DNA from 3 places in the Saccharopolyspora erythraea genome. Region 3 is predicted to be linked to each of the others. Evidence: riboswitches for the same ligand, from Rfam matches in the RefSeq annotation. Region 3 holds a riboswitch; each other region holds the start of a gene.
The links. A riboswitch is a leader RNA that binds a small molecule or an ion and turns the genes downstream of it on or off. The one in region 3 is predicted to bind glycine.
Positions count from the first base shown of each region.

Region 1: it holds a riboswitch for glycine, as region 3 does, so the genes downstream of both, gcvH (glycine cleavage system protein GcvH) here and gcvT (glycine cleavage system aminomethyltransferase GcvT) in region 3, are expected to answer to the same signal.
Region 2: it holds a riboswitch for glycine, as region 3 does, so the genes downstream of both, gcvP (aminomethyl-transferring glycine dehydrogenase) here and gcvT (glycine cleavage system aminomethyltransferase GcvT) in region 3, are expected to answer to the same signal.

Region 1 is NZ_CP054839.1:7,148,390-7,153,143, reverse strand. It holds gene ald (alanine dehydrogenase) at 1-1,011, opposite strand, end outside; gene HUO13_RS31965 (PucR family transcriptional regulator) at 1,262-2,818, opposite strand; glycine riboswitch at 2,983-3,090, shown strand; gene gcvH (glycine cleavage system protein GcvH) at 3,234-3,605, shown strand; gene HUO13_RS31955 (L-serine ammonia-lyase) at 3,635-4,754, shown strand, end outside.
Region 2 is NZ_CP054839.1:4,402,006-4,406,759, forward strand. It holds gene gcvH (glycine cleavage system protein GcvH) at 1-298, shown strand, start outside; gene garA (glycogen accumulation regulator GarA) at 415-879, shown strand; gene HUO13_RS19725 (bifunctional nuclease family protein) at 1,271-1,747, shown strand; gene HUO13_RS19730 (MerR family transcriptional regulator) at 1,992-2,558, shown strand; glycine riboswitch at 2,664-2,767, shown strand; gene gcvP (aminomethyl-transferring glycine dehydrogenase) at 2,941-4,754, shown strand, end outside.
Region 3 is NZ_CP054839.1:1,712,569-1,717,322, forward strand. It holds gene HUO13_RS07910 (YbaB/EbfC family nucleoid-associated protein) at 1-200, opposite strand, end outside; gene HUO13_RS07915 (hypothetical protein) at 357-512, opposite strand; gene HUO13_RS07920 (acyl-CoA dehydrogenase family protein) at 633-1,811, opposite strand; gene HUO13_RS07925 (TetR/AcrR family transcriptional regulator) at 1,951-2,613, shown strand; glycine riboswitch at 2,825-2,917, shown strand; glycine riboswitch at 2,919-3,023, shown strand; gene gcvT (glycine cleavage system aminomethyltransferase GcvT) at 3,142-4,245, shown strand; gene glyA (serine hydroxymethyltransferase) at 4,283-4,754, shown strand, end outside.

The sequences.
Region 1 (4,754 bases), 2.8 Mb from region 3:
CTGGTCCGCGCGGCAGGCGTTCTGCCACCCGTTGTCGGCGATGCGCAGCGCGTACGGCAGCGTCACGTTGGTCAGCGCGTGCGTCGAGGTGTTCGGGACCGCGCCCGGCATGTTCGCCACGCAGTAGAAGACCGAGTCGTGCACGCGGTAGGTCGGGTCGTCGTGCGTCGTGGGACGCGAGTCGGCGAAGCAGCCGCCCTGGTCGATGGCGATGTCCACCAGCACGCTGCCCGGCTTCATCTCCGAGACCAGGTGGTTGGAGACCAGCTTCGGGGCCTTCGCACCCGGGATCAGCACCGCGCCGATCACCAGATCGGCGGCGCGGACGGCCTGCTCGACCGTGTAGCGGTTGGACGCCACGGTGCGGATCTGGCCGCGGAAGTCGCGGTCGATCTCGCGCAGCTTGTCGACGTTGGTGTCGAGCAGCTCCACGTCGGCACCCATGCCCAGCGCGACGCTGGCCGCGTTCAGGCCGGCGACACCGCCGCCGATCACCACGACGCGGGCCGGGTGCACACCCGGCACACCGCCCGGCAGGACGCCGCGGCCGCCGCTCGGGCGCATCAGCGCGTAGGCGCCCATCTGCGGCGCCAGCCGCCCGGCGACCTCGCTCATCGGCGCCAGCAGCGGCAGGCTGCCGTTGCCGCTCTGCACGGTCTCGTAGGCGATGCCGGTGACGCCGGAGGCGAGCATGGCCTCGGTCAGCTCCGAGGAAGCCGCCAGGTGCAGGTAGGTGAACAGCACCTGGTCGCGGCGCAGCCGCGGGTACTCCTCGGCGATGGGCTCCTTGACCTTGAGGACGAGCTGGCCCTCGGCCCACACCTCGTCGGCGGTCGGCAGGACCTTCGCGCCTGCGGCGAGGTAGTCCTCGTCGGGGATGGACGACCCGGCACCCGCCTGCGCCTCGACGAAGACCTCGTGGCCGCGGCTGGTGAATTCGTGCACGCCGGCCGGCGTGATCGCGACCCGGTACTCGTTGTTCTTGATCTCGCGCGGAACTGCGATCTTCACGGCGCAATCCTTTCTCGGTCTGTTGCGCATCACGATCCGCCGCCGTCGCCGGGCTCGCATCATTCCGCGCAGATGAGATTGCCCAGGTGGGTTTGTGCCGCGGGCACAACGGTGCTCCGCAGCGCCCTGCCGCCGATCACGGTTCGTGCGGGATGCGCGGTCCGTGCTCGCACCGCGAGTGCGCGGTGCTCCTTCGCCGATGGAGGGCGGGTTCGGGACGACGTCGCCCCGGTTTCACCCGTGCGGGTGGCTAGCGCTGGCGGGCCCACCGCGCGGCGAGGAGCTGCACGAGCAGGGCGGACCGGACGTCGGGGTCGTCGAGGTCGACGTCGACGAGCTGGGTGATCCGCTTCATCCGGTACCGGAAGGTGTTCGGGTGCACGCGCAGGTCGTGGCTGGCCGTGCGCGGGTCGCCGGGGTGGCGCAGCCAGGCGTGCAGCGTGTTCAGGTACTCGGTGCCCTGCGAGCGGTCGTGCTCCCGCAACAACGGCAGCGGCCCCAGCGAGCCGACCCCGGCGTCGGTGGCGGTGCCCGCCATCCGGTTGAGCACCAGCAGGTGCCAGAGGTCCTCGTACACCGCGAGCCGGTCGGGCACCTGCCCCGCGCGCAGCAGGGCGAGCAGCTCGTCGGCCTCCGACCGCGACCGGTGCAGGTCCGCGACGCCGACCGCCGTACCCACCGCCACCAGCGGTTTCGCCTGGCCTTCGGCCGCGGTCAGCGCGTCGCGCAGCACCGGCCAGCCGCCAGCCCCCGGCCGGTCGGGCACGAGCGCGTAGAGGACGTTGCCGACCTCGGTCACCAGCGGCCTGCGACCGACGCCGCGGGTGATCCACTCCCACATCGCCAGCCGGTGCCCCTCAGCCTCCTCGGCCGACGTGCTGACCTCGATCGCGGCCACCCGGTGCGGGTCGTGCGAGACCCCCAGCTCGCTCGCGGCGACCCGCCAGCGGTCGCCGCCCTCCAGCAGCTGGCGCACCTGGTCGGCCGAGCGCTGCCGCTCCGCGTCGGCGACGGCCCGCCAGCGCAGCAGTTGCAGCGCGACCAGCGGGGCGGTGTCGGCGAAGGCCGTCGAGCGCTCCACGGAGACCTCGCCGGGCACCACCGCCCACATCGACCCCAGCAGCTCGCCGCCCATCCGGATCGGCACCACCAGCCTGGGCAGCGTGCCGTCCTGCTGACCGGGCACGAAGATCGCCGAACTGCCCTTGCTGAGCTGCCGGAACGTGCCGCGCGCGCGGAACTTGGCGAGCACGTCGTCGGGCTGCTTGCGGCCCATGATCGTCGACACCCGGGCCGGGTCGGTCAGGTCCTGGCGCGCCGAGTACGCCAGCACCTGGGAGTGCGCGTCCTCGATGGTCACCGGGGCGTCGACCACGTCGGCCACGGCGTCGGCCAGCTTGAACAGGTCGCCCAGACCGGGGCTTCGGGTGTCGGTGTCCTCCACCGCCGTGCCCGCCAGCGCGGCCCGGATCAGCCACACCAGCTGCGCCCACGCCGTGCCCGGCCGCACCTCCACCAGCGCGAGCCCGGTGTCCTCCGCGGTGGTGAGGACGGCCGGGTCCCCGCAAAGAGGCGGCTTGAGCAGGACCGCGGCCGCACCCTGCGCGCCGCACTCGCGCGTCAGGCGCACGGCCGCGTCGCGGTCGCCCACGGCCACGCCGAGCACCAGGTCTCCTTCGGCGACCGTCAGCGGCTGGTCGGGTTCGGCGATCACGACGTCGCCGACGCAGTCGGTGGAACCGGGCAGGATCACGGTTCGCAACAGCGTCGGCCCGACCCGCTCGATCACCGCCCGGATGTCCAGCATCACCAGCCTCCTCGTTGGGGCCCCAGCGTCTTCCCAGCCTAAACACGCTCGCCGGCGGGTGGTCGGCCGCGCACGCGGGGCGCCCGGCCGTGGGGGAGCCATTGACAGCTCGGCAGCTCCGTTTATGGTTCGTGTCGGTACACCCACAACCGCATACCGGCCGCAGACCCCGGGCGGGAGAGCCCCTGCGCTGCCGCGCGAGCAGCAGAACAGGGCGCCGAAGGAGCAAGACTCCCCGCAAACTCTCAGGCACCCATGACCGTCCGGGCGAGGCGACTCTGGAAAGCGTGCGTTCCGACGCCGCACCCACGGTGCAAGCCGCGACGGCGCGGTGAAGCTCTCAGGTTCCGCAACAGAGGGGGAGGCACACCATCCCGGGCATCGCCATGCCCTCGACAGCGACGGAGCCTCCCGCATGTCCCTTCCCGCCAACCTGCGCTACACCCGCGAGCACGAGTGGATCGAGGACCGCGACGACGTGGTCCGCATCGGCATCACCCCCTACGCCGCCGAGGCGCTCGGCGACATCGTCTACGTGCAGCTTCCCGCGGTCGGCGAGCAGATCGAGGCCGGCCAGACGTGCGGTGAGCTGGAGTCGACCAAGTCGGTCAGCGACCTCTACGCGCCGGTCACCGGCGAGGTCGTGGCGATCAACGAGTCCGTGGTGGACGATCCTGCCCAGGTCAACGCCGAGCCGTTCGGCGCGGGCTGGCTGCTGGAGGTGCGCGCCACAGGCACCGGCGAGGTGCTCAGCGCCGAGCAGTACGCCGAACTGACCGGGGAGTAGCCGGACGACGGCGCTAGGAGGACGGATCAATGGCGATCAGCGTCTTCGACCTTTTCTCGGTGGGGATCGGACCGTCGAGCTCGCACACGGTGGGACCGATGCGTGCGGCGGCGATGTTCGTTGCGCGGTTGGCTGCCGCGGGACGGTTGTCCGAGGTGTGCCGGGTCAAGGCCGAGTTGTTCGGGTCGTTGGGTGCCACGGGGCATGGTCATGGCAGTCCGAAGGCGGTGCTGCTGGGGCTGGAGGGCCATGCGCCGGAGTCGGTGGACCCGGCGGCGGTGGCGCCGCGGGTGGCCGAGATCGGTGAGACGGGCCGGTTGCGGTTGGACGGGGCGCGCGAGATCGCGTTCTCGGTGGATCGTGATCTGGTGATGCATCGCCGCCGCTCGTTGCCGGTGCATCCGAACGGGATGCGGTTCACCGCGTGGGACGGCTCGGGTGCCGAGCTGGTGTCGTCGGTGTTCTATTCGGTCGGTGGCGGGTTCGTGGTGGACGACGAGGCCACGGGCGCGGACCGGATCAAGCCGGATGCCACCGAGGTCGCGTGGCCGTTCACCACGGGTGAGCGGTTGCTGGCGCGCACCGCGGAGTCGGGGCTGTCGATCAGCGGGGTCATGCTGGCCAACGAGCTGGCGTGGCGCGGTGAGGACGCGGTGCGCAAGGAGTTGCTGCACATCTGGGCCGTGATGGCCGAGTGCGTGGCCAACGGGTGCGCCAACACCGGTGAGCTGCCGGGTGGGTTGCGGGTGCGTCGCCGGGCGGCGGCGTTGGCGTCGAGCCTGACGGCGGCCGACGATCCGATGGAGTGGGTCACGCTGTTCGCACTGGCGGTCAACGAGGAGAACGCCGCGGGTGGCCGGGTGGTCACGGCGCCGACCAACGGCGCGGCGGGGATCGTGCCCGCGGTGCTGCACTACTACACGCGGTTCGTGCCGGGTGCCGATGAGGACGGTGTGGTGCGGTTCTTGCTGGCGGCGGGCGCGATCGGGGTGCTGTTCAAGGAGAACGCGTCGATTTCGGGCGCCGAGGTGGGCTGCCAGGGCGAGGTCGGGTCGGCGTGTTCGATGGCTGCGGCGGGCCTGGCCGAGGTGCTGGGCGGTACGCCCGCGCAGGTGGAGAACGCGGCGGAGATCGCGATGGAGCACAACC
Region 2 (4,754 bases), 2.7 Mb from region 3:
CTACGCCCAGCGCCAGCTCGGCGACGTGGTCTTCGTCCAGCTCCCCGACGAGGGGAGCAAGGTGAGCGTCGGCGAGAGCATGGGCGAGGTCGAGTCGACCAAGAGCGTCTCGGAGCTCTACGCCCCGGTCGAGGGAGAGGTCGTCAAGGGCAACGAGCGCCTGGGCGACGAGCCGGACCTGGTCAACACGGACCCGTTCGGCGACGGCTGGATGGTCGAGATCCGGCTGGCAGACCCGGCCGCGCTCGACCAGCTGCTCGACGAGAACGCCTACCAGCAGCTGACCGACCAGGACTGATCGTCGATCTCGGCGGTGTCCTCGGCCTTTGTCGGGACTCGCGCGCAACTCGCCGTTGACGACACGGTACGTTGGAAGACACTTCGCACGATCTATCCGCGTAGAGGAGAGCTCAGGTGAGCCACAACAGCGGCTCCGGCGACGTTCCGCCGGAGCAGTCACCGGAGACCACCTCGGTCTTCAGGCCCTTCCTCTCGGAGCCGGAAAGCACCGAGAGCGCGCCCGCGGAGCAGCCTGCCGCGTCCGGGGTCGACGCGCTGCCCGCGGGGGCCGCCCTGCTGGTGGTCAAGCGCGGCCCGAACGCGGGTTCGCGATTCCTGCTCGACCGGGACACCACCAGCGCCGGACGCCATCCGGACAGCGACATCTTCCTGGACGACGTCACGGTCTCGCGGCGGCACGCCGAGTTCCGCCGGGAGGGCAACGACTTCGTGGTCGTCGACGTGGGCAGCCTCAACGGCACCTACGTCAACCGCGAGCCGGTGGACACCTCGGTGCTCGCCAACGGCGACGAGGTGCAGATCGGGAAGTTCCGGTTGGTCTTTTTGACCGGCCCGATCGACGGGGGACAAGGCCGCTAGGCGGCATGAGGAGCGGGCATCGGGGCGGCGCCGAGCAACCGGCGCCGCCCCGGTCGTTCGCGGTACTGCGCGCACCCGCGCGGCGACCCGGCCGGAACCGCCCGCGGATGCACCGGGACCCCAGGCGAATCACGTGTTTGCAGTTGAGTTTCGGGGTCTTCCGACCGCCCCTACGGGACCGGTCGGCGGTGTATCGTGCTGAGTGTTGCTCAATGGTGAGCTCAGGTATCGGTTCTCGGCCTGCCGAGCGCGCCAGGCCGCGGAAAACGGTGGCTGATCGACAGCCGAGGGATGGGCGTGTCCGCCGTATCGCGGGTAGCGTCGGAGACGCCGGTGCGAGATCCTCGACGAGGACGTCACGCCCCGGCGCGCTGGAGGAGGCGATTTGACGATGAGCAGCGAGATGCGCGTCGTCGGCGTGCGAGTGGAACTACCAGCCAACCAGCCGATCCTGTTGCTGCGCGAGACCGAGGGCGAGCGCTACCTGCCGATCTGGATCGGCTCGGTGGAGGCGACCGCAATCGCGTTGGAGCAGCAGGGCGTGCGCCCCGCCAGACCCCTGACCCACGACCTGCTCAAGGACGTCATCGGGGCGCTGGGGCGGGACCTGGAGCAGGTCCGCATCACCGACCTGCAGGAGGGCACGTTCTACGCGGAGCTCGTCTTCGACGGTGACGTGCGGGTCTCGGCCAGGCCGAGCGACTCGGTCGCGCTGGCGCTGCGGGTGGGTGTGCCGATCCACGCCGACGAGTCGGTGCTGGACGAGGCCGGGCTGATCATCCCGGACGAACAGGAGGACGAGGTCGAGAAGTTCCGGGAGTTCCTGGACTCGGTCTCGCCGGAGGACTTCCGCGGCGCCGACACCTGAGCCGGCGCCCGTTGCGGGCTTGGACGGGCCCCCGGCGCGCGGTCGCGCCGGGGGCCTCGTCGTCTCCCCGCGCGTCGCGTTGACCTCCCCCCTGGGCGGGCTTACCGTCGAAGACACGCGAATTGCCCGCTTGTGATTCCCGTGCGACCTGCTCGTGCGGCGGCGGGCGTTCGCAGCCCTGAGTCACGCACGGTCCAGGGCCTTGGCGGTCGGTCGGCATCATGCCGGACGAGGGGAGGCAGGCGTGGTCGAGGAGGCACCCAACCGGGATGCTGCCGCGGAGCAGGGTGAGCTGTTCCCGGACGCCTCGGTACCGGACGAGCTCGTCGGCTACCGCGGCCCCGCAGCCTGCCAGATCGCGGGCATCACCTACCGCCAGCTCGACTACTGGGCGCGCACCAAGCTGGTGGGGCCGTCCATAAGAGGTGCGGCGGGCTCGGGCTCCCAGCGGCTGTACTCGTTCAAGGACATCCTGGTGCTCAAGGTGGTCAAGCGACTGCTGGACACCGGTGTTTCGCTGCACAACATCCGCGTCGCCGTGGACCACCTCCGCCACCGGGGCGTGCAGGACCTCGCCAGGATCACGCTGTTCAGCGACGGCACGACCGTCTACGAGTGCACCTCCGCCGAGGAGGTGGTCGACCTGCTGCAGGGCGGCCAGGGGGTTTTCGGCATCGCCGTCAGCGGCGCGATGCGCGAAATCAGCGGAACCATCCACGAGTTCCCCGCGGAGCGCGCCGACGGTGTGGAGGTCACCGCATCCGTGACCGACGAGCTGGCGCGCCGCCGCCGGGACCGCCAGACCGGCTGACACCCGGCTGAGCCGGATGGGCCGGATGGATGCGGTGCGTGGCCGGCCGGGCGCGGTGCGAGGGTCCTCCCGCGCCTCCAGATCAGGTAGGCTACGCGGCATCGCAGACCCCGCGCGGGAGAGTCCGCGCCGGTCAGAGCACCGGTGCGGCGCCGAAGGAGCAACCACTCCCCGACAACCTCTCAGGCCAACCGGACCGCGCGGGCGAGATACCTCTGGAAAGCGGGTCGTCACGGCAGTGGTGACCCCGCCGACGGTGCAAGCCCGGTGCGATCCGGGTGAAGCTCTCAGGCGTTCGCGCAGCGGACATTGACAGAGGGGGAGGGCAGCACCCGCCGTGCTGCCGAGCCCTGTGTCCGCCGCGAAAAATCGAGGTTTGGCGATGACCGACGTGACCCATGACCGCATCCCGCTCGCCGCACTGGAGCACGGCACCCCGTTCGCCGACCGCCACGTGGGTCCCGCTCCCGCCGAGCTGGCCCGCATGCTGGACGTGATCGGGGTCGGCTCGCTGGAGGAGCTGGGCCAGAGCGCGGTCCCGGAGGGCATCCGCGAGCGCGACCTGCACCTGGCGCTGCCCGAGCCCGCGACCGAGGCGCAGGCCCTGGCCGAGCTGCGTGAGCTGGCCGGGCGGTGCCGCCCGCATGCCGAGATGATCGGCCTGGGCTACTACGGCACCGTGACCCCGCCGGTGATCCTGCGCAACGTGCTGGAGAGCCCCGCCTGGTACACCGCCTACACCCCGTACCAGCCGGAGATCTCGCAGGGGCGCCTGGAGGCGCTGCTGAACTTCCAGACGATGGTCGCCGACCTGACCGGTGTGCCGGTGGCCAACGCCTCGATGCTGGACGAGGCGACCGCGGCCGCCGAGGGCATGACCCTGGTCCGGAGGGCCGGGCGGTCGAAGTCGCCGCGGTTCGTCGTCGACGCCGACACCATGCCCCAGACGCTGGAGGTGCTGCGCACCCGCGCCGAGCCGCTGGGCATCGAGGTCGTGGTGGCCGACCTGTCCGAGGGAGCCTCCGGCCTGCCCGAGGGTGAGTTCTTCGGCGCCCTGCTGGCCTACCCGGGCGCCTCCGGCGCGCTGCGCGACCAGGAGGCGGTCGTCGCCGAGGTCCACGAGCGCGGGGCGATGGCGGTGGTGTCCGCCGACCTGCTCGCGCTGACGCTGCTACGCGCGCCCGGTGAGATCGGCGCGGACGTCGTCGTCGGCACCACCCAGCGCTTCGGCGTGCCGATGGGCTTCGGCGGCCCGCACGCCGGCTACATGGCGGTCCGCAAGGGCATCGAGCGCCAGCTGCCGGGCCGGCTGGTGGGCGTCAGCGTCGACAGCGACGGCAACCAGGCCTACCGGCTGGCGCTGCAGACCCGCGAGCAGCACATCCGCCGCGAGAAGGCCACCAGCAACATCTGCACCGCGCAGGTCCTGCTGGCGGTCGTGGCGTCGATGTACGCGGTGTACCACGGTCCGGCCGGGTTGAAGGCGATCGCGACCAGGGCGCACCGGATGGCCGCCGTGCTGGCCGAGCGGCTGCGCCGCGGCGGCGTCGAGGTCGTGCACCGGGAGTTTTTCGACACGCTCGTCGCTCGAGTGCCCGGCAAGGCCGACGACGTCGTGTCCGCCGCCCGCCGGGAGGGCGTGAACCTGCGCCGCGTGGACGGCGACCACGTCGGCGTGAGCTGCGACGAGACCACCACCCGCGCCCGGCTGGCCACGGTGTGGAAGGCGTTCGGGCTCCCCGAGCAGCCCGATGTCGAGGAGCTCGACGCCGAGACCCCGGACGCGCTGCCCACCGGTCTCCTGCGCACCTCGGAGTACCTCACGCACCCGGTGTTCCACACCCACCGCTCGGAGACCTCCCTGCTGCGCTACCTGCGCGAGCTCTCGGACAAGGACGTCGCGCTGGACCGCAGCATGATCCCGCTGGGCTCGTGCACGATGAAGCTCAACGCGACCGCCGAGATGGAGTCGATCACCTGGCCGGAGTTCTCCGGGCTGCACCCGTTCGCGCCCGCGCAGGACGCCGAGGGGCTGCTCAGGATCGTCTCCGACCTGGAGGGCTGGCTGGCCGAGATCACCGGCTACGACGCGGTGAGCCTGCAGCCCAACGCCGGCAGCCAGGGCGAGTTCGCCGGTCTGCTCGCCATCCGCGCCTACCACCACAGCCGTGGTGAGGCCGAGCGGGACGTCTGCCT
Region 3 (4,754 bases):
TTCGCCTTCAGGTCGTCCAGCGCCGAGTTCACCGCGTCGCGCACGAGCTCGCCCGCCGTCTCGTGGTCACCGGCGAAGAAGCCCGGCGCGAGCTCGACCCGCTCGACCCGCCCGTCGGCTCCGACCGCCACCTCGACCGCACCGTCCCCGGCCGCACCGCTGCCCTGGATCGCCATGCCCTGCATGCCCTGCTCCCCCACCACTTGCCTCCGGACGTCGTCGGGACGGTTGTTCCGCGCACCATCCCACACGCTTTCGCCGCCACGGCAACCCGACCGGTAGCCCGGAAGCGTGACGGCCGGCGGCCCCGGAACGCTGGGCTCCGGGACCACCGGCCGTCTGGGTGCGACCTCAGGTCAGTGGTGGCCCTTGCCGCCGCCGAACAACTTGTTCTTGACCTGGTCGATCTTGTGCTTGTTCTTCGGGTCCGAGGCGTACTTCTTGGCCCGGTTCAACGCCTGGCGCCCCTGCGGGCTCTTGGCGAAGTCGGCCACCTTCTTGAACAGCGACATCACGGCTCCTGCGATCTGGATCAGGTCGTGTCCAGGGTACCGCCACCGGGGTGCGCCACGCCGCTACCGATCCACCCACCCGGGCACGAACCGGTCATCTCACCCCACGCGGGCGCGCGGTCAGCCGAGCACGCCGCTGACCGAGGCGTGGCCCTTGAGGAGGTTGCGGGCGATGGTGCGGCGCTGGATCTCGTCGGTGCCCTCGAAGATCCGCAGCAGCCGCAGGTCCCGGTACCAGCGCTCGACCGGCAGCTCCCTGGTGTAGCCCATGCCGCCGTGGATCTGCATGACCCGGTCGACGATCTCGTTGGCCCGCACCCCGCCGTAGAGCTTGGCGATGGACTGCGCGTGCCGGGAGTCCATGCCCTGGTCGACCTGCCAGGCGGCCTGCAGCACCAGCCAGCGCAGCGCCTCGATCTCCACCGCCGAGTCGGCGATCATCCACTGGATGGCCTGCCGCTCGGCGATCGGCTCGCCGAAGGTCTCCCTGGACCTGGCGTAGTCCATGCCCATCTCCAGCAGCCGCTCGCAGTTGCCGAGCGCCCGCGCGGGCAGCAGGTAGCGGCCCCGGCCGATCCACTGCATCGCGAGCGCGAAGCCCTTTCCCCGCTCGCCGAGGATGTTGGCGTCGGGCACCCGCACGCCGTCGAACACCAGCGCGGCGGGCTGGCGCTCCCGCTCGCCCATGATCGCGATCGGCTCGGACTTCCAGCCCATGTCGCGGTCCACCAGGAAGCAGGTGACCCCGCCCGCGGCGCCCTTCTCCTTGTCGGTGACGGCGAAGACCATCGCGAAGTCGGCGTCGATGCCGCCGGTGATGAACGTCTTCTCGCCGTTGATCACCCACTCGTCGCCGTCCTTGTGGGCGGTGGCGCGGATGTTCCTGGCGTCGGACCCGGCACCCGGCTCGGTGATCGCGAAGCAGGACTTGCGCTCGCCGGAGATGGTCGGCAGCAGGTAGCGCTGCTTCTGCTCCTCGTTGGCGTGGTAGAGGATGTTGTCGGCGTAGCCGCCGAAGCGGAACGGCACGAAGGTGCGGCCGAGCTCGACCTCGATCAGGGCCGTCATGACCGCCGACAGGCCCATGCCGCCGTACTCCTCCGGCGTCTGCACGCCCCAGAACCCGGCCTGCTTCGCCTTCTGCTGGAGCTCGCCGAGCTCGGTCGTGGTCAGCCCCGCTTCACCGGCGCGTTCGCGACGCAGGACCTCCTGCTCCAGCGGCATCAGCTCCCGCTGCACGAAGTTGCGCACCCAGTCGCGGATGTCGCGTTCGGTGTCGGAGAGGGCGAAGTCGACCATCTGGGCTTCCTTTCCCGGGAACGGGGTGCCTGCCTGGCGCCCGCCCCGACTGGCGGGGCCGTAACTAACGACGTTAGTTTTGTGGCAGCCTAAGACCGCCCCGGCGACGGCCGCAAGAGGCGACCCTTGGAGACCGACCGTGCCCAGACCCAGCAATCCCCTGCTTTCCGCCGACCGGATCCGCCGGGCCGGGCTGGAGATCATCGACGCGCGGGGACTGGAGGGCCTGTCGATGCGCGGGCTCGCCGACGAGCTCGGGGTCAAGGCGTCCTCGCTCTACAACCACGTGCCCGCCAAGGAGCAGCTGCTCCAGGAGATCGCCGACGACGTCACCGCCTCGGTCGACGTCTCCGGTTTCGAGGCCGGCTGGCCGACCGGCATCCGGACCTGGGCCCGCTCCTACCGCGCCGCTCTGACCGCGCACCCGAACCTGGTGCCCTACATCGCCTACGGTCCCGCGCGGCGCGAGGCGGCGCTGCGCCGCGCCGACGCCGTGCACGGCGGGCTGACCAGGGCGGGATGGCCGCAGCGCTACGCGACAATGATCGGCGCGTCGACGAAGTACCTGGTCGTGGGCTCGGCGATGGGGTCGTTCTCGGCCGGGTTCGTCGACGACGCCGAGGTCTACGACGAGCGCTTCCCGCACCTGGACCGCGCGCACCTGCTGCGCGGGCACGCCGCCGAGATCGACAACGACAGCTTCGAGCTGGCCCTGGCGGCCCTCATCGACGGGCTGCACCGCCTGTACCACGACCTCGTCGGCGCGGACGGCCCGCGGGAGCGGGACCGGACGGAAGGCTGAGCCGGACGGCGTAGCCGAGACGGCTCGTGAGCTGGACCAGATGGCGGTCGATCAGCAGGGCCACATGACGGTCCGAGAGCTGGGCCGGACGCGGGGTCAGGGTGGTGCCGAGAACGTTCCCGGCACCGAGATCACTCCGGCGTCCGGTTGACTGGGACACCCCGTCTACGTAGCGTCCTCGGCCAGAACGACAACCGAAAACCGCAGCCGACGACGTCGTGCGGGAGAGTCCTCACCAGGGGTGAGGCGCCGAAGGAGCAATACTCCCCGCCAAACTCTCAGGCCCAGTCACCGCGCGGCACCAGGCTGAACACGGAGAAAAGCAGGGGCGCGCGAGCGCCTCTCGCCCAAGGTGCAAGCCGCGCGTTCCGGCGCGGTGAAACTCTCAGGCCAATGACTCCGGGGAGACCGCCGACCAGCGCATGCCCGCGCGGGTCGCAGTCGAGCGGGCCCGGATAAGGTTGAGGCCGAAGTGAGCGGCCCGGCACTCGACTGCCGACCGGCGCCCACCAGGAGGAGTTCCGCACCATGTCGTCGCCCCGGCTGACACCCCTGCACGAGATCCACGAAGCGCTCGGCGCCACCTTCACCGAGTTCGCCGGCTGGCGGATGCCGCTGCGCTACTCGGGCGACGCGGCCGAGCACAACGCGGTGCGCACCGCCGCCGGCCTGTTCGACCTGACCCACATGGGCGAAATCCGCATCAGCGGTCCGCAGGCGCCAGAGGCCCTGGACTACGCGCTGGTGGCCAACGCGTCGGCCATCACCGTCGGCCGGGCCCGCTACACCATGATCTGCAACGCCGAGGGCGGCGTCCTCGACGACCTGATCGTCTACCGGCTGGGCGAGCAGGAATACCTGGTGGTGGCCAACGCCGCCAACGCCGCGGTGGTCTCGGCCGAGCTGGCCGAGCGGGTCGCCCGGTTCGAGGCGAGCCACGAGGACGTCTCCGACGACTACGCGCTCATCGCCGTGCAGGGCCCGAAGGCGGTGGACATCCTCGCGCCGCTGACCAGCACGGACCTGAGCACGGTCAAGTACTACGCCGGCTACCGCAGCGAGGTCGCGGGCGCGGACGTCATGCTCGCCCGCACCGGCTACACCGGCGAGGACGGCTTCGAGCTGTTCACCTCCCCCGACGACGCCCCCGCCGTGTGGCAGGCGCTGGCCGACTCCGGCGCCGAGCACGGGCTGCGCCCGGCCGGGCTGTCCTGCCGCGACACGCTGCGGCTTGAGGCGGGCATGCCGCTGTACGGCAACGAGCTGTCGGCGGAGCTGACGCCGTTCCACGCCAACCTCGGCCGGGTCGTCAAGCTCGACAAGCCCGGCGACTTCGTGGGCAAGGCGCCGCTGGCCGCGGCCGCCGAGAAGCCCACCGAGCGGACCCTGGTCGGCCTGCGGTGCGACCAGCGCCGCTCCCCCCGCCACGGCTACCGGGTGCTCGACGCCGGCGGAGCCGAGATCGGCGTCGTCACCAGCGGCGCGCCCTCCCCGACCCTGGGCCACCCGATCGCGATGGCCTACGTCGACCGGGAGCACGCCGAGCCCGGCACCGCCCTGCAGGTCGACATCCGCGGCACGGCCGTCCCGGTAGAGGTCGTCGCACTGCCCTTCTACCGCCGCAACGCCTGACCAGCCACCGAAGCCGAGATCCAACAGGAGGCAAAACATGTCGACACCCGGACAGTTCAACAGCGAGCTCTCCGTCGTGGACCCCGAGGTGGCTGCGGCGGTGGGTGCCGAGCTGGGTCGTCAGCAGACGACGCTGGAGATGATCGCTTCGGAGAACTTCGCGCCGCAGGCGGTGTTGCAGGCGCAGGGGTCGGTTCTGACCAACAAGTACGCCGAGGGGTATCCGGGCAAGCGCTACTACGGTGGCTGCGAGCACGTCGATGTCGTCGAGCAGCTGGCCATCGACCGGGTCAAGGAGCTGTTCGGCGCCTCGTTCGCCAACGTGCAGCCGCACTCGGGTGCGCAGGCCAACGCCGCGGCGATGTTCGCGCTGCTCAAGCCCGGTGACACGATCATGGGCCTGGACCTGGCCCACGGCGGGCACCTCACGCACGGGATGCGGATCAACTTCTCCGGCAAGCTCTACAACGTGGTGCCCTACCACGTCCGCGACGACGACCACCGCGTCG